3 regions of the Streptosporangium sp. NPDC049248 genome follow, and region 2 is predicted to be linked to each of the others. Evidence: riboswitches for the same ligand, from Rfam matches in the RefSeq annotation. Region 2 holds a riboswitch; each other region holds the start of a gene.
The links. A riboswitch is a leader RNA that binds a small molecule or an ion and turns the genes downstream of it on or off. The one in region 2 is predicted to bind cobalamin.
Positions count from the first base shown of each region.

Region 1: it holds a riboswitch for cobalamin, as region 2 does, so the genes downstream of both, cobN (cobaltochelatase subunit CobN) here and AB0K21_RS21170 (hypothetical protein) in region 2, are expected to answer to the same signal.
Region 3: it holds a riboswitch for cobalamin, as region 2 does, so the genes downstream of both, AB0K21_RS04835 (ribonucleoside-diphosphate reductase subunit alpha) here and AB0K21_RS21170 (hypothetical protein) in region 2, are expected to answer to the same signal.

Region 1 is NZ_JBFAQY010000005.1:336,383-345,847, reverse strand. Features, by position in the region: gene AB0K21_RS13185 (precorrin-2 C(20)-methyltransferase) at 1-1,520, opposite strand, end outside; gene AB0K21_RS13190 (cobalt-precorrin-6A reductase) at 1-9, shown strand, start outside; gene AB0K21_RS13180 (precorrin-8X methylmutase) at 1,618-2,244, opposite strand; gene AB0K21_RS13175 (precorrin-3B synthase) at 2,241-3,662, opposite strand; cobalamin riboswitch at 3,678-3,882, shown strand; gene cobN (cobaltochelatase subunit CobN) at 3,914-7,570, shown strand; gene AB0K21_RS13165 (cobyrinate a,c-diamide synthase) at 7,593-8,921, opposite strand; gene cobO (cob(I)yrinic acid a,c-diamide adenosyltransferase) at 8,915-9,465, opposite strand, start outside.
Region 2 is NZ_JBFAQY010000011.1:26,964-36,428, reverse strand. Features, by position in the region: gene AB0K21_RS21185 (family 16 glycosylhydrolase) at 1-1,305, shown strand, start outside; gene AB0K21_RS21180 (hypothetical protein) at 1,406-1,717, opposite strand; gene metE (5-methyltetrahydropteroyltriglutamate--homocysteine S-methyltransferase) at 1,849-4,164, opposite strand; cobalamin riboswitch at 4,324-4,511, opposite strand; cobalamin riboswitch at 4,692-4,863, shown strand; gene AB0K21_RS21170 (hypothetical protein) at 4,990-5,196, shown strand; gene AB0K21_RS21165 (helical backbone metal receptor) at 5,189-5,938, shown strand; gene AB0K21_RS21160 (short-chain fatty acyl-CoA regulator family protein) at 5,988-6,293, opposite strand; gene AB0K21_RS21155 (aminoglycoside phosphotransferase family protein) at 6,444-7,382, shown strand; gene AB0K21_RS21150 (ABC transporter ATP-binding protein) at 7,446-8,267, opposite strand; gene AB0K21_RS21145 (iron ABC transporter permease) at 8,264-9,280, opposite strand; gene AB0K21_RS21140 (ABC transporter substrate-binding protein) at 9,331-9,465, opposite strand, start outside.
Region 3 is NZ_JBFAQY010000002.1:195,104-204,568, reverse strand. Features, by position in the region: gene AB0K21_RS04885 (hypothetical protein) at 1-111, opposite strand, end outside; gene AB0K21_RS04880 (hypothetical protein) at 522-1,103, shown strand; tRNA gene AB0K21_RS04875 (tRNA-Val) at 1,188-1,262, opposite strand; tRNA gene AB0K21_RS04870 (tRNA-Gly) at 1,277-1,348, opposite strand; tRNA gene AB0K21_RS04865 (tRNA-Cys) at 1,422-1,492, opposite strand; tRNA gene AB0K21_RS04860 (tRNA-Gly) at 1,520-1,591, opposite strand; gene AB0K21_RS04855 (peptidoglycan recognition family protein) at 1,670-3,859, opposite strand; gene AB0K21_RS04850 (hypothetical protein) at 4,013-4,288, shown strand; gene glmS (glutamine--fructose-6-phosphate transaminase (isomerizing)) at 4,300-6,120, shown strand; gene AB0K21_RS04840 (tripartite tricarboxylate transporter substrate-binding protein) at 6,247-7,269, shown strand; cobalamin riboswitch at 7,274-7,476, shown strand; gene AB0K21_RS04835 (ribonucleoside-diphosphate reductase subunit alpha) at 7,592-9,465, shown strand, end outside.

The DNA of each region.
Region 1 (9,465 bases), on a different contig from region 2:
GCCGGGTAACGGCGCGGGGTGTAGACGACGGGCCGTCCGCCGCGTTCGGTGAGCCGGGTGGTGGACGAGCCCACGATCAGCAGGCAGCGCATGTCGATCGCGGCGGGGTCGAGATCGGCCAGTTCCACGACGCGCACGCTCTCCTGCGGGCCGCCGACATCCCGCCCGATGACGACGGGCGTGCGCGGGGAACGGTGTTCGAGCAGCAGGTCGCGCATGGCGGCCACCTGCCAGGTCCGGCTCCGCGAGGCCGGATTGTAGATCGCCAGCACCAGGTCGGCCCGTGCCGCGGCGGTGATCCGGTCCGCGACGACCTCCCACGGCTTGAGCAGGTCGGACAGCGACAGCACGCAGAAGTCGTGGCCCAGCGGGGCCCCGGCGCGACTGGCCACCGCCTGGGCGGCGGTCAGGCCGGGCAGCACGCGTACCTCGACATCGGCGAACCTCGGCTCGGACGCGACCTCGAGCACCGCGCTGGCCATGGCGAACACCCCCGGATCACCCGAGGAGACCACGGCCACCCGCGATCCGGCGGCGGCCAGCCCCAGCGCGTGCGCGGCGCGCTCGGCCTCGACCCGGTTGTCCGTGGGGTGGCGGCGCTGGCGCGGGTTGGGCGGCACCCGATCGAGGTAGGGGCCGTAGCCGATCAGCTCGTCGGCCCGGGCGAGGGCGTCCTGCGCCTCGGGGGTCAGCCACGGCCGCCCGGCGGGGCCGAGTCCCACCACGACGACCTCGCCGCGCCGCTCGTCTCCGGCCTGCTCCTCGCGGTCGGCCGCGGCCTTCGCGGAGAACGGCGTGAGCGGGCTGGGCAGCAGCGCGAGGGAGAAGTAGGGGACCGACTCGGGGTCGACGTCCGCCAGCGGCTCGATGCGCTGCTTGCCGGTGGTGGCCCGCTCGACGTACCAGGCATCGTCGAGACGACCGGCCTCGGCGAAGGCGGCGCGGACCTTCTCGAAGGTCCTGCCGAGTTTCAGCACCGCGGCCGAGTCTGCGGCGGCCAGCCGCTCGGCCAGCACGTCCGCCGGGAGCGTGCCGGGCAGCACGGTCAGCGTCTCGTCCCGTTCGACCAGCGGGCGGCCGAGCACCGCGGCGGCCCCGCTGACCGAGGTCACTCCCGGCACCACCTCGGTCGGGTACCGGTGCGCGAGCCGCTTGTGCATGTGCATGTAGGAGCCGTAGAAGAGCGGGTCGCCCTCGCAGAGCACCACCACGTCGCGTCCGGCGTCCAGGTGCGCGGCCAGCCGCACGGCGCAGTCGGCGTAGAAGTCGTCGAGCGCGCCCTGGTATCCGCCGGGGTGGTCGGTGGTCTCGGTGGTCACCGGGTAGATCAGCGCCTCCTCGACCTGGTCTCCCCGCAGGTAGGGCAGCGCCACCGACCTGGCGATGCTCCGCCCGTGCCGGGCGCTGTGGTAGGCGATCACGTCGGCCGCACCGAGCAGCCTGGCCGCCTTCACCGTCACCAGCTCCGGGTCTCCCGGCCCCAGCCCGACCCCGTACAGGCACCCGAGACCCTCGCTCAACCCGCTCACTCCCCCTCACCCGCGACCGCGTTGACGACAGCCGCCGCCATCGCGAGCCCGACCCCGCACCGGCACCCGAGATCCCCGCTCAACCCGCTCACTCCTCCTCACTCGCGACCGCGTTGACCGCGGCCGCCGCCATCGCACTGCCGCCCCTGCGCCCGTGCACCACCAGGTGGTCGAGTCCGGCCGGGTGCTCGGCCAGGGCCAGCTTCGACTCCGCGGCCCCGATGAAGCCGACCGGCACGCCCAGCACCGCCGCCGGGCGTCCGGCACCCTCCTCGACCAGTTCGAGCAGGCGGAACAGTGCGGTCGGCGCGTTGCCGATCGCGACCACCGCGCCGTCGAGCCGGTCGCGCCACAACTCCAGCGCCGCGGCGCTGCGGGTGGTGCCCAGCCGCAGCGCCAGCTCCGGCACCCGCGGGTCGCCGAGCGTGCAGATCACCTCGTTCGCCTTCGGCAGCCGCCGCCTGGTGACGCCGGAGGCGACCATCATGGCGTCGCACAGCACGGGCGCGCCGTCGCGCAGCGCCCCGCGCGCCGCCGTGACGACTCCCGGCGACCACGCGAGGTCGTTGACGAGGTCGACCATGCCGCAGGCGTGCACCATGCGGACCGCGACCTGTGCGACGCCCGGCGGCATGCCGCCGAGGTCCGTCTCCGCGCGGATGGTGGCGAAGGAGCGGCGGTAGATCTCCGCTCCGTCCCTGATGTAGTCGATCACTTTCCCTCTCTGGTCGCCGCCACCGCGGCGCTCGTCTGCTCGGCGTCGGCGAACGTACGGCTCACGCCGTCCGCCTCGACGCGGTATCCGTCTCCGGTCGCGACCACGTCCACGACCTGGCCGCGCGGGCGTCCGCATCGCCGCTCGCAGCCCGACCAGTGCACGGGAAGCGCACGGGTGCGGCTCCGCGGGGGGCGGACGCCGTCAGGACCGCCCGCACCGGACTCGGAGCCGGTGCCGCCGTTCGCGTGCACACCCGCGTGGACGTCGGCGTGGACGTCGGCGAGGGCCTTCGCGCATCCGGGCCGGCCGACGCAGGCGGTCAGGCCCAGCCACGGTGACGCCGGGTCGCCGACCAGGCCCGCGTCCGCGAGCGCCGCCCGCCGGCCGTCGACCTCCCGCGGCGGCAGGTCGGGGACGACGATCGTCCGCCACGGCGTCACCCGGACCTCTCCCCCGCCGTGCTCGGCCGCCCGGGCGAGCGCCTCCAGCTGGGCCGCCGTGAGCCGCCCGAGCGCGGCGAGAACGGTGAGGGCCGATCTTCCGTCACGCTGTGCGATGACCCCGACCGTGCCTCCCCCCGCCGTCCGCGCCCGTCGTACGGCGGGGGCGGACAGCCGGAGAGCCGGCTCCGTCCCGAGAACGCGGGCCGAGACCCGTCCTGGACCGTCGGTCAGCTCGGCGAGCCGCCACGCGCCCGACCCCTGCTCGGCGCGCTCGGCCAGGAACGCCTCGGCGACCGCGAGCATGCCGGTGACGGCGGAGGAGACGGGTGCGCGCAGCCCCCGGTCGGCACCGGCGAGCAGCAGCGCCACCTCGGAGACGTCGTCCACCGAGGCGTCCACCGGTTCGACCGGCAGCAGTGTGACGTCCGCGCCGAGGGCCGCCATGTCGCCCGAGCCGTCGTCGAGCGCGAAGAGGAACCGGCCGGGCAGGTCGGCGAGCACGGGCCGGGCGCGGAGTTCCCCGTCCAGCCGGGACACGAGCGGACGGACGTCGAGCAGGCTCGCGGGTGCCCGCCCGGCCAGGGGTGAGGCCACGATGTTGCGTACCAGCTCATGCGTGGCCGACGGCAGCAGCCCGGCGGCGGCCAGCCGCACGGCGAGGTCGGATGCCGGGGAAGGCCGCCGAGCGTCGTCCGGAACGCGCGCGTCGCCGGGTGCCGGACGCACGGCGGGAAGGGGCTCGCCGTCCTGCGGCGGGAGGCCGCGCACCTGGAGGTTCGCCCGGGAGGTCAGCTCGATCACGCCGGATCCGAGCTCCCGGGCGGCGGCGGCGACCACGCGGAGCTGACCCGCCGTGAGCGCCCCGCCGGGAATCCTGATCCGTGCCAGGCCGCCGTCGGCCGCGGCGTGCACCTGGAGCGCTCCGGGACACGCGTCGGCCCGGTTTCTTCCGGGAGGGTCGGTTATTGACACGCAGTGGATGGTAGCTCCCATTTCTTTACGGATGTCCGCCTGGCATAGTGTGACCTAGGCGACGGCGCAGGGAGGAAGCCGGTGTGAAACCGGCGCGGTCCCGCCACTGTAACCGGGGAGCGAACCCCACCGAAGGCCACGGTCCGGTAACGGACGGGAAGGCCGGGGTGAGCGTTGATCCGGGAGCCAGGAGACTCCTGCCGTCGCGATGACGACGACCCGGGGCGAGGACCCCGAGGGAGGACTTCCGCATGCGTTCCGTGCCGCCCACCCCACGATCGGCCGCACCGCCCGCGCCACCCGCCGTCCTGCTGCTGTCGACCTCCGACACCGACCTGCTCAGCGCGCGGACGAGCGGCGCGAACTACCGGCTCGGCAACCCGGCGCGGCTGTCCGCCGAGGACCTGCCCGCGCTGACCGAGGGCACGGACCTCGTGGTCGTGCGGCTGCTCGGCGGCCGGCGGGCATGGCAGGACGGGCTGGACGCGCTGCTCGCCGACCGGCGGCCCGTCGTGATCCTCGGTGGCGAACAGGCCCCCGACGCCGAGCTGATGGAGCTGTCCACGGTGCCCGGCGGGGTCTGCGCCGAGGCGCACGCCTACCTCGCGCACGGCGGTCCGGCGAACCTGGCCCAGTTGCACGCCTTCCTCTCCGACACGGCGCTGCTCACCGGGTACGGCTTCGCACCGCCCGCGCCCACCCCGGGCTGGGGCCCCCTCGAACGTGTCGCGCGACGCACCGAGGGCCCCGTCATCGGAGTGCTCTACTACCGCGCGCACCACGTCGCGGGCAACACCGCCTTCGTCGAGACGCTCTGCCTGGCCATCGAGGAGGCGGGCGGCCAGGCCCTGCCCGTCTACTGCGGTTCCCTGCGCAGCGCCGAGCCCGGCCTGTTCGACACGCTCCGGGCCGCGGACGCCCTGGTGGTCACCGTGCTCGCCGCCGGGGGCACCCGTCCGGCGACCGCCTCGGCGGGCGGGGACGACTCCGCGTGGGACGTCGGCGCGCTCGCCGAGCTGGACGTGCCGATCCTGCAGGGCCTCTGCCTGACCACGGGAAGGGACGCCTGGCGGGAGAACGACGACGGCCTGTCCCCGCTCGACGCGGCCTCCCAGGTGGCGATCCCCGAGTTCGACGGGCGGATCATCACCGTGCCGTTCTCCTTCAAGGAGGTCGACGACGAGGGTCTGACCGTGTACGTGGCCGATCCCGAGCGGGCCTCGCGGGTGGCCGGCATCGCGGTACGGCACGGTCTGCTCCGGCACGTCAGGGCACCGGAACGGCGGATCGCGGTGATGCTGTCGGCGTACCCGACCAAGCACTCCAGGATCGGCAACGCGGTCGGCCTGGACACACCGGCCAGCGTGGTCAGGCTGCTCACGGCCATGACGGAGGCCGGGTACGACCTCGGAGACGGTTTCCCCGGCGTGGCGGAACTGGACGGCGACGCGCTTATCCACGCGCTGATCGCGGCGGGCGGCCAGGACCGGAACTGGCTCACCGAGGAGCAACTGGCCGCGAACCCGGTGCGGATCCCGGCCGCGCGCTACCGGGCGTGGTTCGAGACGCTGCCCGAGGACCTGCGGCACGGCGTCGAGGCGCACTGGGGGCCGCCGCCGGGCGAGTCGTTCGTCGACCGGAGCCGCGATCCGGACGGCGAGATCGTGCTGGCCGCGCTGCGCGCGGGCAACCTCGTGGTGATGGTCCAGCCGCCGCGCGGCTTCGGGGAGAACCCGGTCGCCATCTACCACGACCCCGACCTGCCGCCGAGCCACCACTACCTGGCCGCCTACCGGTGGCTGGCCGACGACTTCGGCGCGCACGCGATCGTGCACGTCGGCAAGCACGGCAACCTGGAGTGGCTGCCCGGCAAGTCGGCGGGGATGTCGGCCTCCTGCGGCCCCGACGCGGCGCTCGGTGACCTGCCGCTGGTCTACCCGTTCCTGGTCAACGACCCCGGTGAGGGCACGCAGGCCAAGCGGCGGGCGCACGCCGTACTGGTCGACCATCTGGTGCCGCCGATGGCCCGTGCGGAGACCTACGGCGACATCGCCCGGCTGGAGCAGCTGCTGGACGAGCACGCCTCGATCGCGGCCATGGACCCGGCCAAGCTGCCCGCCGTCCGGGCGCAGATCTGGACGCTGATCCAGGCCGCCAGGCTCGACCACGACCTGGGCGTCGACGACCGGCCGCAGGACAGCGGGTTCGACGACTTCCTGCTGCACGTCGACGGATGGCTCTGCGAGGTCAAGGACGTCCAGATCCGTGACGGCCTGCACGTGCTCGGCGACGCCCCCGAGGGGAAGGCCCGCGTCGACCTCGTGCTGGCCATGCTCCGCGCCCGCCAGATCTGGGCCGGTCAGGAGGCACTCCCCGGCCTGCGTGAGGCCCTCGGCCTGGCCGAGGACGGCGGCGCCGCGAGGGTGAGCGTGGACGAGGCCGAGTCGCTGGCCCGCGCCCTCGTCGAGGGCATGGAGGAGCGCGGCTGGGATCCGTTCGCCGTCTCCCCCGTCACCGCGTCCGTCCTGGCCGGCGGGGGTGACCGCGGCTCCGGGGTCCTGGCCGCCGTGGAGAAGGTGCTCGGGTTCGCGGCCGGGGAGATCGTGCCCCGGCTCGCCAGGACCACGGACGAGATCGGCGCGGTGCTGCACGCGCTCGACGGCGGTTACGTCCCCGCCGGGCCGAGCGGGTCACCGCTGCGCGGGCTGGTCAACGTGCTGCCGACCGGGCGGAACTTCTACTCCGTCGATCCCCGGGCGGTGCCCAGCAGGCTGGCGTGGGAGACCGGGCAGGCCATGGCCGACTCCCTGCTGGAGCGGTACCGCTCCGACACCGGTGAGTGGCCGCGCTCCGTCGGGCTGTCGGTCTGGGGCACCAGTGCCATGCGCACGGCGGGCGACGACGTGGCGGAGGTGCTCGCGCTGCTCGGCGTGCGGCCGGTCTGGGATGAGGCGTCCCGCCGGGTCAGCGGCCTCGAACCGGTCCCGCTCGCCGAACTCGGCCGGCCCAGGATCGACGTGACCGTCCGGATCAGCGGGTTCTTCAGGGACGCCTTCCCGCACGTCGTCACCATGCTGGACGACGCGGTACGGCTGGTCGCGGGCCTCGCGGAGACCGCCGAGGAGAACTACGTGCGGGCGCACGCCGACGCCGACCTGGCCGCGCACGGCGACGAGCGGCGGGCCACCCTGCGGATCTTCGGCTCCCGGCCGGGTGCCTACGGTGCGGGCCTGCTGCCGCTGATGGAGAGCGGGAACTGGCGCGACGACGCCGACCTGGCCGAGGTGTACGCGGTCTGGGGCGGCTTCGCCTACGGCCGCGACCTCGACGGGGCACCGGCCCGGCAGGACATGGAGAGCGCCTACCGGCGGATCGCGGTGGCCGCGAAGAACGTCGACACCCGCGAGCACGACATCGCCGACTCCGACGACTACTTCCAGTACCACGGCGGGATGATCGCCACCGTGCGGGCGCTCACCGGCCGGGCGCCCGCCGCGTACGTGGGCGACAGCACCCGCCCGGACGCGGTGCGGACCAGGACCCTGCACGAGGAGACCGCGCGGGTCTTCCGTGCCCGGGTGGTCAACCCCAACTGGCTGGCGGCGATGCGCAGGCACGGGTACAAGGGCGCGTTCGAGCTGGCCGCCACCGTGGACTACCTGTTCGGCTACGACGCCACGACGGGCGTGCTGGCCGACTGGATGTACGACAGGCTGGCCGCCGTCTACGTCCTGGACCCGGAGAACCGGGCGTTCATGGCCGCCTCGAACCCGTGGGCGCTGCACGGCATCGCCGAGCGGCTGCTCGAGGCGGCCGACCGGAAGATGTGGGAGCACCCCGACCCCGAGATCATGGCGGCCCTGCGGGAGGCGTACCTCACCGTCGAGGGCGACCTGGAGGACCGCTGACCCGCCCCGGGGTGGGGGCGGGTCAGCCGATGGCCGCGACCAGGCGTTCGGCCAGCTCGGGGCTGCCGGCCCAGTGCAGGTGCAGGTAGGAGGCGGCCAGCAGGGGCTCGGCGAAACCGTCGGCCGCGCCCCTCCAGCGGAACAGCGGCGGCGTCGCGTGCCCGGGATCGGTGGCCGTGCGGTGGAACTCGTGGCCCCGGTAGCGCTCGCCCTCGCGGGTGAGCACGGACTTGGCGGTCGCCACCGCGTCGCGGTAGCCCAGCGTGAGCCCGCCGGTCATCGTCGCGGTGATGTCGAGCCTTCCGCACATGGGATGGCCGTCCAGCTCGCGCGCCAGGTAGAGCAGCCCGGCGCACTCGGCGACGATCGGGCCGTCGAAGGCGGCCACCCGGCGGCGAAGCGGCTCGTTGGCGGACAGCTCCGCCGCGTACATCTCGGGGAAGCCGCCGCCGATGACGACCGCCCCGGTGTTGTCGGGGAGGCATTCGTCCCTGAGCGGGTCGAAGGTCACCACTTCGGCCCCCGCCGCCGCGAGCAGTTCGACCTGCTCGGCGTACCCGAAGGTGAACGCCGCCCCGCCCGCCACGGCCACCACCGGCCGCCTGCCGGCCCCGGTCACCGCCGGGAAGAGGAACGGGGTCCAGGGGCGCGCGGGCAGCGGTGGCGCCGAGCGTGCCAGGGCCACCAGTCCTTCGAGGTCGCAGGAGCCGGCGACCAGGGCGCCCATCCGCTCCACCGCCGCCACCGCGTCCCCGCTGCGCTCGGCCGCCGGGATCAGCCCGAGATGGCGGGAGGGGGTCGCCACCCCGTCCACCCGCGGGATCACGCCCAGTACCGAGATGCCGCTCTCGTCCAGCGCGGCGCGGCAGATCTCCTCGTGCCGCGGCGAGCCGACCCGGTTGAGGATCACCCCGGCCAGCCGGACCCGGGTGTCGAAGGAGACGAAGCCCTGCACCAGCGCGGCCACCGACCTGCCCTGCCGCGCGGCGTCCACCACGAGGACCACCGGCGCACCGATCAGCCTGGCGACGTGCGCGGTGGAGGCGAAGTCCCCGCTCCCGGCGCCGTCGTACAGGCCCATGACCCCCTCGACCACCGCGATGTCGGCGTCCCGCGCGCCGTGCAGGAGGAGCGGCGCGACCCGGTCCTCACCGGTCAGCCAGGGGTCGAGGTTGCGGCCGGGGCGTCCGGTGGCGAGTGCGTGGTAGCCGGGGTCGATGTAGTCGGGTCCCACCTTGTGCGGGGATACGCGCAGGCCCCGCGCGCGCAGCGCCGCCATCAGGCCGGTCGCGACGGTGGTCTTCCCGCTGCCCGAGGACGGCGCGGCGATCACCAGTCGCGGCACTACCATTCGATGCCCTTCTGGCCCTTCTGCCCGGCGTCCATCGGGTGCCTGACCTTGCCCATCTCGGTCACCAGGTCGGCGACCTCGACCAGCCTCGGGTCGGCGTCCCTGCCGGTGATCACGACGTGCTGGTTGCCCGGTCGCGCGGCCAGGGTGGCGACCACGTCGTCCACGTCCAGCCAGCCCCATTTCAGCGGGTAGGTGAACTCGTCGAGCACGTAGAAGCGGTAGGTCTCCGCGGCCAGGTCGCGCCTGATCTGCTCCCAGCCCTCGCGGGCGTCGGCGGCGTGGTCCTCCTCGCTGCCCGGCCGCTGGATCCACGACCAGCCCTCGCCCATCTTGTGCCAGGTCACGCTGCCGCCCTCGACGGACTCGCCGAGCAGCACGAGCGCCCGTTCCTCGCCGATGCGCCACTTCGCCGACTTGACGAACTGGAACACCCCGACCGGCCAGCCCTGGTTCCACGCGCGCAGCGCCATCCCGAAGGCGGCGGTGGACTTCCCCTTACCCGGCCCGGTGTGCACGATCAGCAGCGGCCGGTTGCGGCGCT
Region 2 (9,465 bases):
AGAGGTCCGATCGTGGTCGTCGGCGCGCCCGGTACGGGGTTGTCCACGGTGGCGGAGGCTCTGTCAGTCCTCGGATTCCGCTGCATCAGTGACCTCACCGACCTGCCCCCGGGCGAGCTTGACACGCTCCTTCGTGGCGGCCGGCGCCGGATGTTCGACGCCTACGTGAACATCGGATCGCTAGGTCTGGGCGAGGTTGAACGCATCGCTTCGAAGGCGCCGATGCGTCTCATCGTCACGACAGATGGAACCAGCGCGACGGCGGACGTTCTGGGCGAGGACCTCGACACTCCGCAGCATCACCGTCTTGTGCTTCCGGTCGACGAGCTGGACCCGTGGGAACGGCTCGTCCGGTTTCTCGGGTGCGATTACCCGATCCATCCTTGGCCTCGCCAGCAGGAGAGAGGACAGCGACGCATCACGGCCGGAACTCGCTCGATCGAGGACATGGCTCTTTCGGGGCATCGCCTGGCCTGGGATGCTTCTCCCTGGATTGTCGATCGCCCGGCGTGGCGGGGTGTCTCGTTCGAGTCATCGCCACCTCCCGGTGGTGGCAGGATGCCTGGGGGCGGGGGCGCAGACGGCGATAGTGCGGCGATCGCGTTGCGTGTGCACCCCCGTCTCGACGGCAGCGACTGGTACCTCCGCGACGACACCTTCCCGAGCAACAGAGCCCTCTTCCGCCCCGACAACGTCACGCTGCAGCACGGCAGCCCTGCGTCACTCACGCTCCGCCGCGAAACGAACAAGGTGCGAGAGCTCACCGGGGGCGCAATCGCAAGTCGCCGCTCCTTCACCTACGGCACGTTCGCGGCAGATCTGCGGGTTCCCTCTGGTTCGGGCCTGGTGACGGGCTTGTTCCTCCATCGCAACGGCCCTCGCCAGGAGATCGACATCGAGTTCCTCGGCCGGGACACCACCCGCATGCTCATCAACGTCTTCTACAACCCAGGGGCCGCGGGCACGAAACTGGAGTACGGGTATCGGGGAACACCGGCCCTCATCGATCTCGGCTTCGATGCGTCCGCAGCATTTCACCGCTACGAAATCGAATGGCGGCCCGAATACATTCGATGGCACGTCGACAGGGTCATCGTCCACGAACGTCTCCTGTGGGGGCCGACACCGATCCCGGACCAACCGATGGAACTCAACGTGAACCTCTGGAGCAGTGAGTCAACCGAGTTCGCGGGCCCGCTCCATGAGCGGGCTCTTCCCGCGGTGCTGGAGGTTGCGTCGCTGGAGGCCCGCTGCTTGCCGGGCCATGGCGAAGAAGTGGTATGGAGAAAAGGGCTGGCCAGCTAGAGGTGCCGGTGCTTGCCGTGGCGAGGCGTACCGCCTGGCCACGGTCAGCGCGTTCACCACCAAGACCGGCCTGGACTTTCATCCGTCCTATCGAAACGCTCTAGCTGTGATCGCCGTTCGCGTCGTGCGGAGAGGGAGCTGTGTCGACGGTTTTCAGTAAAATGCATGAAGTGCATTCCTCTCGGCCGCACGCGTCCGCGGCGTGGTCGAGGGTGACCCTTCGTATGACGGCCTCGATCTGGGCCAGCCGCGTCAGTGCCCGGTTCAAGTCGGACTTCAGGACCCGCATGCGTGCGGACTGCGCGCCCATCTGACGGCGAACCGCGTGCAGCCGGTGGTAGTCGTCAGGGCTCATCGCCACCATGTCGTGCTCGCCGATTCGAACTTGCCGCGTTTTGGGAGTCTTGCTCATGTGGCTGTCCTTTCGCCGCACATGACGATCAGGCTGGCCATCGGCCGGTCGTCGCGTGTAAGACGGCGTGGCCGGGCCTGGGACGGCAGGAAAACCCGCCGTCCCAGGCCCGGCGCGCGTCAGTGGGCCTCCTAGCCGGTCACCTCGGTCCTGATCTCGCGGGCGGCGGTGACGAGATTGCCCAGGGAGTCTCGCACCTCAGGCCAGCCGCGGGTCTTCAGCCCGCAGTCGGGGTTGACCCACAACCGCTCGGCCGGGATACCGTCGAGCCCCTTACGCAACAGGGACGCGATCTCCCCGGCATCGGGGACGCGCGGGGAGTGGATGTCGTAGACACCCGGGCCGACCTCTCTGGGATACCCCGCCCCGGCCAGCTCGTGGGCCACCTGCATGTGGGAGCGCGCGGCCTCCAGACTGATCACGTCGGCGTCCAGGTCGTCGATGGCGGCCAGGATCTCACCGAACTCGGCGTAGCACATGTGAGTGTGGATCTGGGTGTCGGCCCGCACCCCGCCGGTGGTGAGCCGGAAGGCCTCGCCTGCCCAGGCCAGGTAGCCGGGCCTGTCTGCGGCACGCAGTGGCAGGGTCTCGCGCAGGGCGGGCTCGTCGACCTGGATGACGGTGGTGCCGGCTGCCTCCAGGTCGGTGACCTCATCACGCAGGGCCAGCGCCACCTGGCGGGCGGTTTCGGCCAGGGGCTGGTCGTCGCGGACGAAGGACCAGGCCAGCATGGTAACCGGACCGGTGAGCATGCCCTTGACGGGACGCGTCGTCTGGGACTGGGCGTAGCGGGTCCAGCGCAGGGTCATGGGCTCGGGGCGGGAGACGTCTCCGGCGAGGATCGGCGGCCGCACGTAGCGGGTGCCGTAGGACTGCACCCAGCCATGCTGCGTGGCCAGGTATCCGTTGAGCTGCTCGGCGAAGTACTGGACCATGTCGTTGCGCTCGGGCTCACCGTGCACCAGGACGTCGATGCCCGCCTCCTCCTGGAAGGCCAGGACCGAGCGGATCTCGGCGGCGATCCGCTCGTCGTAGGCGGCGGCGTCGATGCGTCCGGCGCGCAGGTCGGCGCGGGCCGTCCGCAGCTCGGCGGTCTGCGGGAAGGAGCCGATGGTGGTCGTCGGCAGCTGCGGCAGGTTCAGCCGGGCACGCTGGGCGGCGGCCCGCTCGGCGTACGGCTGGGCGCGGCGCGTGTCGGCGGAGGTGACCGCGGCGGCGCGGGCCCGTACGGCGGCGTCGTGGGTGAGCGCCGAGGCCGCCCGTGAGGCGAGATCGGCCCGGTTGGCGGCCAGTTGCCCGGCGATGGCGCCGGTGCCCTCGCTCAGTGCCCTGGCCAGGGTGACGATCTCGGCCGTCTTCTGTCTGGCGAAGGCGAGCCAGCGGCCGACCTGCGGATCCACTCCGTGCTCGAGCGCGACATCCAGCGGGACGTGCAGCAACGAGCAGGAGGCCGCCACGTCCACCCGGTCGGTCAGGCCGAGCAGGGTGGCCAGGGTGGACAACGACCTTTCCAGGTCGTTGATCCACACGTTGCGGCCGTCCACGACGCCCGCGATCAGACGCTTGCCGACAACCCCGCCCACCTTGGCCAGGTCGTTCAGGTTCGCCGCGGCCGAGCCGGTGAAGTCCAGGCCCAGCCCCTCGATCGGCGCCCCGGCCAGAACCGGCAGCGCCTCCCCCAGCCGGTCGAAGTAACTGGCGACCAGAATCTTCGGCCGGTAGGTCAGGGAGCCGAGCTCCCGGTAGGCGCGGGCCGTAGCGTTCAGCACGGCCCGATCGCGGTCCTGCACCAGGGCGGGTTCGTCCAGCTGCACCCACTCGGCGCCCGCCGCGCGCAGGGCGGCGAGTACCTGTATGTAGACCGGCAGCAGCCGATCCATCAGGGTGATCGGGTCGAAGCCGGGGTCCACGCCGGGCGCGGGCTTGGCCAGCAGCAGGTAGGTCACCGGGCCGACCAGCACCGGACGCGGGCTGTGCCCCTGTGTGAGAGCCTCACGCAGCTCGCCGACCTGCTTGGCCGGATCTGCGGTGAAGACGGTGTCGGGCCCCAGTTCCGGCACCAGGTAGTGGTAGTTGGTGTCGAACCACTTGGTCATCTCCAGCGGAGCGACGTCCTGGGTGCCGCGCGCCATGGCGAAGTAGCCGTCCAGGGCGTCGGCCTCGACGGCGGCCCGGTGACGCTCAGGGATGGCGCCGACCATGACGGTGGTGTCCAGCACATGGTCGTACAGCGAGAAGTCGCCGGTGGGGATCTCTCGCACGCCGGCGCCGGTCAGGTGGCGCCAGTTGTCGCGGCGCAGCCGGGCCGCGGTGTCGTTCAGTTCATCGGCGGTGACGCGGCCCGCCCAGTAGCTCTCGATCGCCTTCTTCAGCTCGCGGTCGGGTCCCTGGCGTGGATAGCCGTGGACGGTGGCGATTGATGCGGGGGTGGCGGAAGTCTCAGCCACGAAACTCTCCTTCGCGAGTCATGGAAGGACCCCGGTGCTCTCAGGGGCGCGAAGGAACGGCTGAGCGGCGAGCACCTTGATCTGATGCCCGCTCGTACCGCCGACCCGCCCTCGAGGTCACCGAAGTCACCGCGTGCGTGGTCGCACGCGGGCAGTGGCAGGTCTTCGGACTCGCGGGCACGCCCGGGATTTCGCCCGGGCATCTACTGGCCGTCGCTTCCCCGGTCCGGTACTCGGACCCAGTGCGTTTGACGGCGGTCGTTCCCACTCACCGCTGCGGGGCAGTCCCGGAATTGGCGAGCTCGCGAGCCAAGCAGGCGAGTGTTGCCGCACCGGGTTCCCTCTTACGACGCGCCTGCCTGGCGGGCAGGGCGAACCGACTGCGGGTCCAGCCTAGGCGCATTCGGCTCCCCGGGCGACAGGGGCCGGAATGCGCTCGCGCCGTACGGGCGGGCCGGGGGCCGGGTGATCGTTCTGGGCCTGATGGCGGGTGCCGCACTGGACTTACTAGGACGTCCAACTATATGTTCGTGGACAAGGCCCGCGGTGCAGGGAAGCTGGTGTGAATCCAGCGCGGTCCCGCCACTGTGACCGGGAAGTGCGTCATCGCAACATCGACAGCCACTGGCGAAAGCCGGGAAGGCCGGATGGCGCGCTGATCCGGGAGTCAGGATACCGGCCGCGGGTTGATCCGTGTTGTCCACGAGGATGGAGCGAACACGCATGGCATCGGTACGCGCTCGCGAGCCCGGAAACGTCCCGGCGCCGGAGGATCCTCCGCGCTGACGGCCCTGCCCGGTCAGGTTGCGGCTGAGGCTGGATTCCGTGCCATCGGTGGCTGCCTGGGCGGCGCAACCGGCCCTACGAGAGACGTTGTGCTGCTCGTTCTTCACCTTCACTCTGACCGCCACCGGAGGCCACCTGTTGTTGGAGATCAGTGTGCCCGCCCAGCACGGTGAGGTACTGAATGCCCTGGCCGCCCGCGTCGAGGCTGTGACCGGCCCCACCGGAAGGGACATCGACGATGCTTGACGACCTCGGCACTTCCGTTGGAACGCGTGGTGCCGTACGCCGCGTGGTGTCCCTCGTCCCCTCGCTCACCGAGTCGCTCGCCGAGACCGCCCCGCACCTGCTGGTCGGCGCGACCGACTGGTGCACCCATCCCGCGCCGTTGCCGGTGCGGCGGATCGGCGGCACCAAGAACCCCGACCTGGCCACGATCGCCGCCCTTGAGCCGGACCTGGTGTTGGCCAACGAGGAGGAGAACCGCCTTGTCGACCTAGAGGCGCTGCGGTCGGCCGGGCTGGCGGTGTGGGTGACGAGGATCCGCACACTGGAGGAGGCCTTCGCCTCCCTGCGCCGGACGCTCACGGTGGCCTGCGCTCTTCCCGAGCCGGGCTGGCTCGCCGCCGCGGAACGGGCATGGTCGGCTCCGCCGCTCCCCGGTGTACGGCGGGCGGTGATCCCCATCTGGCGCAAACCCTGGATGGTCCTCGGACGTGACACCTTCGCCGGTGACCTCCTGAGCAGGATCGGTGTCGGCAACCTCTACTCCGGCCACCCGGAGCGCTACCCGAAGGTCGCCCTGCCCGACCTGCTGGCGGCGGGCGCCGACCTCGTCGTCCTGCCTGACGAGCCTTACCGGTTCACCGCCGAGGACGGTCCCGGGTTCTTCCCCGGGACACCGGCCGCGCTGGTCAGCGGCCGGCATCTGACCTGGTACGGCCCGTCCCTGGTGGAGGCACCCGATGTCCTGCGGGCCGCCCTGGGATGAAAGGCGCCCGCATCTCTTGCACGCCGTTCCCGCCACCGTCTCGCCGCCGTCAACCGTCGATGCCGGCCTCCCGGCTGACGACCGGATAAGGAACGTGGGTGCGGCGGTTCTCGTCGATCGACAGCCGTCCCCCGGCCGGGGGACGCGCTCGCTGCACGCAGTCGCGCCGCTCACAGATGCGGCAGCCAAGGCCGATGGGCACGGCGGCTCCCGGGTCGTCGAGCGCGATGCCTTCGGAGTAGACCAGGCGGTGGACGTGGCGCAACTCACAACCGAGGGCGACCGCGAACGCGGCACGCGAAGCCCGATGGCCGTATCCGCTTCTGGAACGCTTCCCTAACACCGGGTAGCACATGACTGAGCCGGTAAATCCTGCACGGACTGCTTCAGAGGGCGTTTCGCAGCCCTTTGGTGACGGCGCCCCGAGTGGAGGGCCCAGAAGCCGGGCACCCCCAGGACCTTTCGTATCCCGAACACCCCGAAACCCACGAAGGAGATACCCGACATGAGCACGCCGATCCCCGTCGACGTCCCCGACGCGTTCGCCGCGGCGTACGGCAAGGACAATGCGTCCGGCCGTGCCTGGATCGCCGAATTGCCCCGACTGGCCGCGGACTTCCTGGACCACTGGACACTGCGGCCGGACGGCCCCGCAGCACACGGCCAGGCCTCGCTCGTGCTGCCGGTGATCCGCGCAGATGGTGCGCCCGCGGTGCTGAAATTCCAGCAGGCAAGCGAAGACAACGTCGGCGCCGCGCTTGGTCTGCGGGCATGGGACGGCAACGGCGTGGTGCGCCTGCTCGACCACGACCCGCACACCGGCACCATGTTGCTGGAACGACTGGACGCAGCCCGGCCGCTGTCGTCGGTGGCTGACGACGATGCCGCCATGCGGATCCTCGCCGAACTGATGGCGCGCCTGGTCGCGGTGCCCGCCCCACCTGGTCTGCGGCGCCTGGCCGACATCGCCGCCGCCATGCTGGACCAGGTTCCACGCGCTGTGTCGGCGTTGCGTGACCCGGCCGAGCAACAACTGGTACGCGCCTGCGCGTCCGCCGTGGCCGAATTGATCGGCGAACCCGGTGACCGCCTGCTGTACTGGGACCTGCACTACGACAACATCCTCGCCGGGCAACGGGAACCATGGCTGGCCATCGACCCCGAACCGCTGGCCGGCGACCCCGGGTTCGACCTGTGGCCGGCGCTGGACAGCCGATGGGAAGAGGCGGTGGTGGCGACCGGCGACGTGACCCGCACGGTCCTCCGCCGCTTCGACCTCCTCACCGAGGTGCTCGGCCTGGACCGGCAGCGGGCGACCGGGTGGACGCTTGGCCGTATCCTGCAGAACGGGTTGTGGGACATCGAGGACGGCAAGACTACGCTGGAACCCGCCCAGGTCGCCCTTGGCATGACTCTGCTGTGCCGTTATGCACCTACTCTGTAGCCCGCTGATGCCCAGGTTCATTGCGCGAATCCGCCCTGACCAGGCTGGCCCGGCCCGTGCACATCACCACGGCCCCGGGCCGCAGTCGGGTCGTGTCAGGTCTCCTGGAAGCACGCTGATCTGCGGGACGCCGGTGCGGGGGTGCAGGGTGACCTCGGCCTCGACCCGGTAGACCGCGGCCAGCAGTGCCGTGGTGAGCACCCGGGCGGGCGGGCCCGCGGCGATCAGGCGGCCGGTGTCCATGACGCAGATCCGGTCGCAGAACGCCGCGGCCAGGTTGAGGTCGTGCAGCGCGACGACGGCGGTCACGCCGAGCCGCCGCACCAACTGGAGGGCATCCAGTTGGTGGCGCAGGTCGAGGTGGTTGGTCGGTTCGTCCAGCACCATCGTCCCTGCTTGTTGCGCCAGGGCGCGGGCGATGAGGACGCGCTGCTTCTCGCCGCCGGACAGCCGGTCGAACGGAGCCTGGGCGAGGTCGGCGACATCCAACTCGCCCAGCGCGTCCAAGACAATGCGCCGGTCATCGGCGTCGTCGCCCTGGAACGCGCGCTTGTGCGGGCTGCGGCCCATCGCGACCACGTCGTACACGGTCAGCTCGAACTCGCCGGGCGTCTCCTGCAGGACGGCGGCCAGCCGCCGGGCCAGCCGCCTGCCGGTCATCCGCCAGACGTCCTCACCGTCCAGCCGCACCTGTCCCGACGTGGGGCGTAGCGCACGGTAGAGGGTGCGCAGCAGGGTGGACTTGCCCGCGCCGTTGGGGCCGACGAGCGCGACGACCTCGCCCGGGGCGACGTCCAAGGACACCTCCCGCACCAGGACCTTGCCGCTGACGACGACGCCGACGTCCTCCACGTGCAGAGCCGCGGGTCTGTCCGCCGGGATCACCGGGCCGCCCTCCGCCGCATGAGCCACAGGAAGAAAGGCCCCCCGGTCAGGGCGGTCAGGATGCCGATCGGAATCTCCTCGGGGGCGATCACAGTGCGGGCGGCGAGGTCGGCGGCGATGAGGAAGGCCGCGCCCAGCAGGGCGACGGCGGGCAGCGCGCGCCGATGGTCGGCGCCGACCAGCAGGCGCACCACATGCGGCAGCATCAGCCCCACGAACCCGATGGAACCGCTGACCGCGACGATCGTGCCGATCATCAGGGCGACCAGCGCGAACAGCGCACCGCGGAAGCGGTGCACGTTCAGTCCCAGGGCGGCGGCGGCCTCCTCCCCGGCCAGCAGCAGGTTGAGCGGGCGGCCAAGACCCAGCAGTACGCCGGTGCCGAGCAGCACCGCCGCCGCGGGGATCCAGACGAGGTCCCAGGTGGTGCCGGCCAGGCCGCCCAGCATCCAGCGCAGCGCCGAATCGGCCTTGTGCGGGTCGTTGGAGGTGACGATGAGGTAGCTGGCCACCGCCGAAAGGACCTCGGCCGTGGCGACGCCGGCCAGCACCAGCCGTACGGTCGTCATCCGCCCGCCGGTGCGGGCCAGGAAGTAGACCAGCACGAGCGCCGTGAAGGCGCCGGCGAAGGCGGCCAGCGGCAGCGAGAACACACCGAGCAGCGAGACGTTGAACACCATGACGACGACGGCGCCGACCGTCGCCCCCGAGGAGACCCCGAGCAGCATCGGGTCGGCCAGCGGATTGCGCACCAGCGCCTGCAAGGCCATCCCGCACACCGACAACCCCGCCCCCACGACGCCGCACAGCAGGATCCGGGGCAGGCGGACGTCCATCACGATCGTCTCCCTGACCGGCGTCCAGGTGGGCTCGACCAGCGGAGGGTAGAGCCGGTGCAGCACGATGCCCCACACCTCGGCGAACGGCAGGCGGACCGAGCCGATCGAGATTCCAGCCGTCGCGGCCACGACCACGGCGATGCCGAGCACTGACAGGACCAGCGCGTACGGCATGCGCAGGCGACGGGCCAAGGCCACCGACGGCGAGGTTGGAGCGATCTGGGTCACGCGAAACGGTCCGGGTGCAGCTGACGGGCCAGCGACTCCACCCCTGCGGGAACCCGCACGCCCAGCACCGTGGACGACAGCGGTAGCACCGCGAACCGCTGGTTCCTGATCGCGGGCACGTCCTTGAGGGC
Region 3 (9,465 bases), on a different contig from region 2:
GAAACCGATCAGCGTGGTGAGCACGGCCGCGAACGCCGGGAGCGGGACGCCGCCGAGTGCCAGTCCGGCCGCCGCGACCGCGGCCGAGCCGCCGAAGAGCCCGATGAGCACTCCCGGAACCCGGGGTTCGTCGTTCCCCCTTGGGACACGTCCGGTGCGAAGGCGGTAGAGCAGGGGCCCGTTATGACGAAGGAGTTCGGCGATGTCCCTCGGCACCTCAGGATCGACCACCACGCGCTGCACAGGCTCGCCCCCTTTGCCACGTTTCAAAAGCATAGCGATTAACGGTGTTTCAGGTCATGCGTCCTCCCATGGTGCCTCTTTTGGTGCCTCTTTGCCCGCCGGTGATGCGGGCCAAAAAGGTGATCGTGACAATTGTTCCGGACCCGAGGCCGCGTCAGGCGGGGTTCGCCGGGGAAGTCCGGAGGCGAGCGGGCAGGTAGGGCCTTTCCGGGGCGCTCTGGCGGACCTCGCGAGGCCGGGGTTGTCGGATGAGGACCGGGTGCGACAAAGTGGTCAAAATGAAGGAACGACTCCTTTCCGTCGCGGTCCTCGGGCTGGTCGTGTCCGGGTGCGGCTCCGAGGCGTCACTCGGACAGGGTGTGCTGGAGCAGGCGCGGCGGCAGGGAGCGGCTCCGGAGCTGATCTACGCACTGGATCTGCCGGGGTACCGGCTGGCCGAGCAGTCGGCCGGGGTGATCGGGAACGACGGGTTCGGAGCCTTCTACTTCTCCGGTGGCGCGCGCGTTCAGCTGAGGGTCGACCGTGGCACGTTCAGCGACGCCCTGTGCGCGGACACGCCGCTGATGGACGCGGAACCGCCGTCGGCGCCGGTGAGGTGCGAGCGTGACGAGGTGGGCTGGTACCGATCGGGCGGGGGCCGCCATGAGTACACGGCGGTCCGAGCCGATCACTTCATCCGGTTGAACGGCCGCGTCGACGAGGTCGACCGGGCCGCGCTGAAGGCGGCCGTGGCCGGAGCGCGGCACGCGGTCCCGGACGGTTCCGCTACGCCCTCACCGACGCCCGGTCCGGTGGAGCGCGGCGATCTGCCGACCAGCGGCGACGGTGCGCCGAACAACGAGGTGGGACCCGGCGGCTGATCCGCGGAGCCGCTTCTGTCGCTCCGCGCGGGCGGCACGGCGCCGGGAAACAGAAAATCCCAGGCCGAGGGCCTGGGATTTCTCTGGTGGACGATACAGGGATTGAACCTGTGACCTCTTCCGTGTCAGGGAAGCGCTCTCCCGCTGAGCTAATCGTCCTCGGGCACCACCAGAGCGGAAGACGGGATTCGAACCCGCGACCCTCACCTTGGCAAGGTGATGCTCTACCACTGAGCCACTTCCGCATTTCGCTTCGGGTTTCCCCTCGGCGCTCGCACCACCCTACCGGATCCCGGGGGGTCCGAAGGTCGTGCGCTGAGGTGGAGACGGGATTTGAACCCGTGTAGACGGCTTTGCAGGCCGTTGCCTCGCCTCTCGGCCACTCCACCAGCCAGATCCCTGAAAGGACCTGCCGGAGCGGAAGACGGGATTCGAACCCGCGACCCTCACCTTGGCAAGGTGATGCTCTACCACTGAGCCACTTCCGCGTGCTCCCCGGAGACGACTCCGGGGCACGTGAAAACTCTAGCGCCTCCGCAGGGCGGATGCGCGCAAGGCTCGGATCTTCACCTGCCGGCCGGCTGGACGTCGGAGGCCCGGACGAACATGATCCGGTGTCCGAACTGGATCTGCCGGTAGCGGGTCTCGCCCCTGACGACGCGGTGATCGGCGGGATCGAAGGCGGCCGCCCGCAGGTAGGAGGCGCGGGTCGTCGGGCCGGAACTGTAGACCTGACCGGCGGGTATCGAGTACTGCAGCGGGGTCAGGGCCTGCACGGGGACGCCCACCGGGTAGGCGTGCGCCTTCGGGTAGGCCCTGCCGTACACCCTGATCGGGGCGCGGCCGGGTCTGGGCGTCACCAGGGGGCCTGACGCGGGCAGGGAGGTGGGGGCCTCGGCGGGGTCGCTGAACCACGCCTTCCGGCCGAGGTACCAGATCGCGGTCCAGCCGTCCCTGCGCTCGGCGAGCGCGTACCGCTGGCCGCTGGAGGCGCGGGCGGCGTGGTCGTAGACGCTGTACGTGGAGTCGCCGGTGGGGTGCTTGCCGATATCGGAGACCAGCGGCGCGGTGAGGGAGGGGCGGGTGTGCAGCCAGACCGAGGAGGCGCCCAGGCCGCGGCACCCTCCAGGACAGCCGGTGAAGTTCGGGCTGTTGGTGCCGTAGTCGGGTTTGATCAGCACCGAGCGCGCGGCGTCACCGCCGGAGGCGCGCAGCGGGCTGCCGAGCAGTTCGAAGTAGTGGCTCCAGTCCCAGTACGGGCCGGGGTCGTCGTGCATGCCGCTCACGGTCTCCGGGGTGGTGCCCGGCACGTTGTCGTGTCCCAGGATGTGCGCCCGGTCCAGAGGGACGTCGTACTTGGCCGCGAGGTGGCGTACCAGTCTGGCCGAGGCCCGGTACATCGCCTCGGTGAACCAGGATCCGCCCCTGGCCAGATAGCCCTCGTGTTCCAGGCCGATGGAGCGGGAGTTGACGTACCAGTTTCCGGCGTGCCAGCCGATGTCCCTGGCCCGTAGGTGCTGGGCGATGTGGCCGTCGCTGGAGCGGATGGTGAAGTGCCAGCTCAGGTATTCGGGGTTCCTGACCAGGCGGGTCATCGCGTCGTAGCTCGTCTCGCCGTCGTGGATCACGATGTAGTCGATCTTCCGGGGGCCGTCGGAGCGGTCATGGTTGCCGTAGCCGCCGCCCTTGAGCCGCCGGTAGACGGCGGGGAGCCACTCGCAGGAGACGTTCCTCGGGCAGTCGGGCCCCGCGGTGGTTCCCGCGGTGGTTCCCGCGATGCTTCCCGCGGCGGGAGCCGCCGCGAGGGCCGCCGGCATCACCGTGGGCAGGGGGGAGGGGGCCGAGGCGAGCACAGTGGTGATCTTCGTGGCAGGCTCCGTCGCGGGTTTCACGACGATGTCCGTGACGGGTTCGGGCGTGGGGGTGGGGGTGGGGCCGTGCGCGCGGCGCTGTGCCATCGGAGCGGGCGGTTCGGAGAGTGGTGCCCGCGGCGTGGGGAGGCCCGGCGTCGCGGGCAGTACCACCCGTTCGCCGTCATCGGTCACCCGCGCGGCACCGGCCCGGATCGTCGCGTAGACCTCGTCGGCGAAGGACCGTGCCGCCTCCGTCCCCACGGCGCCCTCCTCCGGTACGCCGGGATAGCGGGCCACCGCGCCGTACCAGCCCGCCGGGCCGGCGTCGGGGCTCCCGCCGGTGCGGCGCCGGTAGTCGGCGAGCAGTGCGGCACCGCCCATGATGTTGGCGGAGGGGTCCTCGCGCAGTCGGCGGAGGGGCAGGCCGGTCAGTTCCGAGGCCCGTCGCAGGGTGTCCCGGGGTGGCGCCGCCGCGGTGGTCGGAAGGGCGATCACGCGTGGCCGGGTCTCGTCGCCGCGCGGGTCCTCGCCGACACCGTGGGGCCGACCCGGCCTGGCCCGGCCGTCGACCAGATGCATCGGGCCGTAACCGGCGGAGACGCTGGGCAGCCCGCGGTGGCCCTCCCAGCGGGACTCCAGGTAGGAGACCGCGAGCAGCACGCTCTCCGGCACCCCGTACGTCCGCGCCGCCTTCGCGAAGGCGGCCTGTCTGCCGGACCGCGCACCCGTCCCCGCCGATGACGACGGGCCGGCGACAGCGCCGGGGGAGGCCGCGGCCGTGGCGGGTGCCGGGCGCTTCCGGGGCCAGGTCGGCCGATCCCCCGGGTACGCCGCCTGTGCCGGGACGGCCGAGACCAGTACGGCGAGAGCGGTGACGACGGTGATCCCCGGCAGACGGCGCATGATGGTTCCTCCCCCTCTGATGGCTACTTAGAGTTATCAGAGATTGCCGATTGTCGCGCGTTGTGGCGGGGTTGCGGCATTGTGGAGATTCTCTGCCCGAAATCGGGCAGAAAACTTGGTGTGCTCTCTCCCGGATGCGTATGGTCCTGCTCTGTGCCCACGACACGGCATCCGTATGAGGATCTGATCACTCACCTGACCCGGACGAGCGCGCTCGGCCCGGGGGAGGCGGCGCGAGTCGTCGCCGATGTGCTGGCCTACTTCTCCGAACCCGTTGAGGATTTCGTCAGGCGGCGTCACGCGGAGCTCAAGGGGAGAGGGCTGGTCAATGACGAGATCTTCCCCAGGCTGATCGCCGAGCTGGCGGTACGCCGTGTCGCCGCACCTGAACTCTCCCTGCGTCAGCTGCGCCGGATTGTCTACGGATAAGGAACGGTTACATGTGTGGAATCGTGGCCTATGTAGGGCCCAAGGACGCGGCACCCATCCTGCTGGAGGGTCTGCAGCGTCTTGAATACCGAGGTTACGACTCGGCCGGGGTGGTGGTCTCCAACAAGGGCCTGAAGATGCGCAAGGTCAAAGGCAGGGTGGCCGACCTGGCGGCGGTCGTGCCCGCGAGGTTCAAGGGTGGGCTGGGCATCGGCCACACCCGCTGGGCCACCCACGGCGCGCCCAGCGACGTCAACGCCCATCCTCATCTGTCCGGTGACGAGCGCATCGCCGTCGTGCACAACGGCATCATCGAGAACGCCGACGAGCTGCGCGCCAAGCTGGAGGCCGACGGCGCGATCTTCCTGTCGGAGACCGACACCGAGGTGCTCTCGCACCTGATCGCTCGTACGGTCAAGGAGTCCGACTCCTTGGAGGAGGCCGTCAGGACGGCGCTCAAGCGGGTCGTCGGCACGTACGGCATCGCGGTGATCGACTCCGAGCGCCCCGGCGAGGTGGTGGTGGCCCGCAACGGGAGCCCGATCGTGCTGGGCATCGGGGAGAAGGAGATGTTCGCCGCCTCCGACGTCGCCGCGCTGGTCCGCTACACCCGCCAGGTGGTCCACCTGGAGGACGGCGAGATCGCCGTGCTCAAGGCGGACGGGTTCAACACCTTCGCCAGCGACGCGCGGGAGACGGCCAAGGAGACGCTGACCGTCGACTGGGAGGCGGGGCACTACGACACGGGCGGTTATGAGCACTACCTGCTCAAGGAGATCTCCGAGCAGCCCGACACCGTGGCCAGGACGCTTCGCGGGCGTCTGGACGACCGCTTCCACATCGCCCACCTGGGCGGCCTCAACATGGACGCGCGGGAGACCCGCTCGTTCCGCCGGGTGAAGATCATCGGCTGTGGTTCCGCGTACTACTCGGGCCAGATCGGTGCGCAGCTCATCGAGGAGCTGGCGCGCATCCCGGCCGACGCGGAGCCGGCCAGCGAGTTCCGCTACCGCAGCCCGGTGGTGGAGGCGGACACCCTGTACGTGGCGATCAGCCAGTCGGGGGAGACCTACGACACCCTCGCCGCCGTCCAGGAGCTCAAGCGCAAGGGCGGCCGGGTGCTCGGCATCGTCAACACCGTGGGCAGCGCGATCGCCCGCGAGTGTGACGGCGGCGTGTACCTGCACGCGGGTCCCGAGGTCTCGGTGGCGAGCACGAAGGCGTTCACCTCGACCGCCGTGGCCTTCGCGCTGCTCGCGCTGCACCTCGGCCGGGTGCGGGACCTGTCTCCCGCCGACGGCCGCCGGATCTGCGAGGGCCTGCGGAGGCTGCCGGACCAGATCAAGGAGATCCTGGCGCTGGAGCCGCAGCTCCAGGAACTGGCGAAGAAGTACGCCGAGGCGCCGAGCATGATGTTCGTGGGCCGGGTCCGAGGATATCCGGTGGCACGCGAGGGCGCACAGAAGCTCAAGGAGATCTCCTACGTGCACGCCGAGGCGTACCCGGCCAGCGAGCTCAAGCACGGGCCGCTGGCGCTGATCGGCCCGGACATGCCGACCGTGGCGATCGTTCCCGACGACGAGCTGCTGGACAAGAACCTCACCACGCTGGGTGAGATCCGCGCCCGGGGCGGCCGGGTGCTCATGGTCGGTCACCGCGCGGTGGACCCCAAGCTGGCCGATGACTGCGTCGTGGTGCCCAGGAACGAGATCGAGCTGGACCCGATCCTGCTGTCGATCCCGCTTCAGCTCTTCGCCTACCACGCCGCCGTGGCGCTGGGGCGGGACGTCGACAAGCCCCGCAACCTGGCCAAGAGCGTCACGGTGGAGTGAGAGGGCTCCCGGGGCGGCCGCCGACGGTGGTCGCCCCGGCCGGGGGCGCGGCGACCCCCGGTCTGTGACAGATAGTGATAAAGCGGTAACCTATGGTATAGGGGGTTCTTGGGGGAAGGGGCGCTTATGCGCCGTAGGAGGTTTTTCGCGCTGGTCGCGGGTGCCGTGGTCGTCGCGGGCTGCGACCTGAACGGCGACTCCGCCGGCTCGGCCGTGGGCCGCCTGAGCATCCTCGAACCCACCGCCGACGGCCACGGCTGGGACGGGATCGCGGGCAGGCTCGCCTCCGTCCTGGTCCTGTCGGGGCTGGCACGCTCCGCCATGGCCGTCGAGCGGCCGGGGCCCCTGGGTTCCGTCCCGCGTGACGCGTTCGGCGCCGTGCGCGGTTCGTTCGCGCGCGAGGGCAGGCTGCTCGTCGCCGCGATGCCGATGGTGACGGCCGCGGAGATCGCCAACACCGCCGCGGTGGTGGACGCCGCCACCCCCCTCGCCCGCCTGGTCGGCGACTGGACGGTCCTGGTCGTCCCCTCGGACTCCCGGCTGCGCACCTTCGAGGACTTCGCCGCGGAGCTGCGCCGCACCCCGGCGGCGCTGACGGTCGGCGGCCGGCCGGAGGGCGGTTCCGACCACGTGCTCTACGGCATGATCGGCAAGTGCCTCGGGGTGGACACCCGGTTGCTGGAGTACGCGGGGTTCCACGGTGCCGAGGACGCGGCCGAGGCGCTCCAGGTCGGACGGGTCGCGGCCCTGCTGGGGTCGGCCCGCGCCCTGCGACCCGAGATCGCCGCGGGCCGCCTGCGTCCCCTGGTGGTCTCCTCGGGCAGCCGGCTCGACGGGATCGACGCGCCGACGCTCCTGGAGGTCGAGGTCCGGCTGGAGTACAGCGACTGGTGCGGCCTGCTGGGACCCAAGGGCATGGGCCAGGCGGACCGGGACGCCGCGATCGCCCTGTGTGACAGGATCGACGCCGCGCCGCGCTGGCGCGCCCTGTGCGCGGCCAATGGATGGAGCCGGGTCTACCTCAGCGGTGACGACTTCCGTCAGTGGCTCTTCACCGAGACGGCCCGCACCCGCGGGGTGCTCCACGAGCTCGGACTGCTGAAGTCTTCCGACACAACTTGTTGGGGTAGTTGCGTCAGACGCCCCTAGATGTAGGATCCTGCTCGTTGCTGGTTCGCCCCGGGAGGGGCGAGGCAAGAGGGAACCCGGTGAGATTCCGGGACTGCCCCGCAGCGGTGAACGGGAACGAAAGCCGTCATGTGAGCACTGGGTGAGCCATGCCCGGGAAGCGACGGCCGGTAGGCACGCGCAGGGCGCCCGTGAGTCCGAAGACCTGCCGGTGACGTGATTGTCCAGGGCCTCGTGGGAGGGCCCGCGGAACGAGGCGGTCCGGCGTGTCCGGGATCGCTCGCGGACGCGTGCCCCTCCGGCGGAGCCACAGGGGGAAGTTCGAGCGAGCGAGGGACACCACGTGACACAGGTATTGGCGGAGACGGCGGCGGAGAGCGCGGGGAACGCGCCGGTCGATCGCAGGCAGGCCATCGACGAGGCCGCCGCCCGAGTGATCACCGACCCCGAGAACTCCAAAGTCGCCGCCGCGCTGCTGGCCGAGCTGATCGCCGACGAGGCCGCCGAGCACGGCGTCCGCGACTTCTCCGAGTCGGTCGCCGCGACGCACGAGGCGGGGTTGATCGCCGACGGGCTCGCGGAGTTCGTGGCCGCCCACGCCGGGGTCCTGGACGCGCTCATCGAGCCGGACGCCGACGCCAGATTCGAGTACTTCGGGCTGCGTACCGTCTACGACCGCTACCTGCTGCGTCACCCGCGCACCCGCAAGGTGCTGGAGCGCCCGCAGCACTTCTTCCTCCGGGTGGCCTGCGGCCTGTCCGAGACCGTCGAGGAGGCCGCCGAGCTGTACGCGCTCATGGCCACCCTGTCCTACCTGCCCAGCTCGCCCACGCTGTTCAACTCCGGCTCGCGCAGACCCCAGCTCTCCTCGTGCTTCCTGCTCGACTCGCCCCGCGACGAGCTGGAGGCCATCTACGAGCGCTACGGGCAGGTCGCGCGGCTGTCGAAGTACGCCGGGGGCATCGGGATCGCCTGGAGCCGGATCCGCTCGCGGGGCTCGCTGATCCGCGGTACCAACGGCCATTCCAACGGCATCGTGCCCTGGCTGCGCACCCTGGACGCGAGCGTCGCCGCGGTCAACCAGGGCGGCCGCCGCAAGGGCGCGGCCTGCGTCTACCTGGAGCCCTGGCACGCCGACGTCGAGGAGTTCCTCGAACTGCGCGACAACACCGGCGAGGAGGCCCGCCGCACGCACAACCTGAACCTGGCCAACTGGATCCCCGACGAGTTCATGCGCCGGGTCGAGGCCGACGGCGTGTGGTCGCTGTTCGACCCCAAGGAGGTCCCGCACCTCACCGACCTGTACGGCGCCGCGTTCGACGACGCCTACCGGGCCGCCGAGGCCGAGGGCCGGTTCACCGCGCAGCTCCCCGCCCGCACCCTGTACGGCCGGATGATGCGCACGCTCGCGCAGACCGGCAACGGCTGGATGACCTTCAAGGACGCGGCCAACCGGACCTCCAACCAGACGGCCAGGCCCCAGAACGTCATCCATCTGTCGAACCTCTGCACCGAGATCCTTGAGGTCACCAGCGACGCCGAGACCGCGGTCTGCAACCTCGGCTCGATCAACCTGGCCGCCCACCTGTCTCCGGGCTCCGAAGAGGGGATCGACTGGGCGCGGCTGCGTGCGACGGTCCGCACCGCCGTGCGGTTTCTCGACCGCACCATCGACCTGGGCTTCTACCCGACCCCCGAGGCGAGGGCCGCCAACCAGAAGTGGCGTCCGATCGGGCTCGGCCTGATGGGCCTGGCCGACGTGCTGTTCGCGCTGCGGCTGCCCTTCGACTCGCCGCGCGCGCTGGAGCTGTCCACCCGGATCTCCGAGGAGATCGCGCTCGCCGCCTACCGGACCTCCTCGGACCTGGCCGTCGAGCGTGGCCGCCATCCCTCGTACGAGGAGACCAGGGCCGCCGCCGGGGTGCTCCACCCCGACCACTACGGGGCCGCGACGTCGGCCGCGTGGACGGAGCTTCGGGAGCGGATCGCCGGAACGGGGCTGCGTAACTCGCTGATGATCGCGATCGCGCCCACGGCCACGATCGCCTCCATCGCCGGTTGCTACGAGTGCATCGAGCCGCAGGTCTCCAACATCTTCAAGCGCGAGACCCTCTCGGGTGAGTTCCTCCAGGTCAACCGCTATCTCGTCGCCGACCTGCGGGCCCGGGGGCTGTGGACCTCGCGGATCCGTGACGCGATCAAGCGCGCCGACGGCTC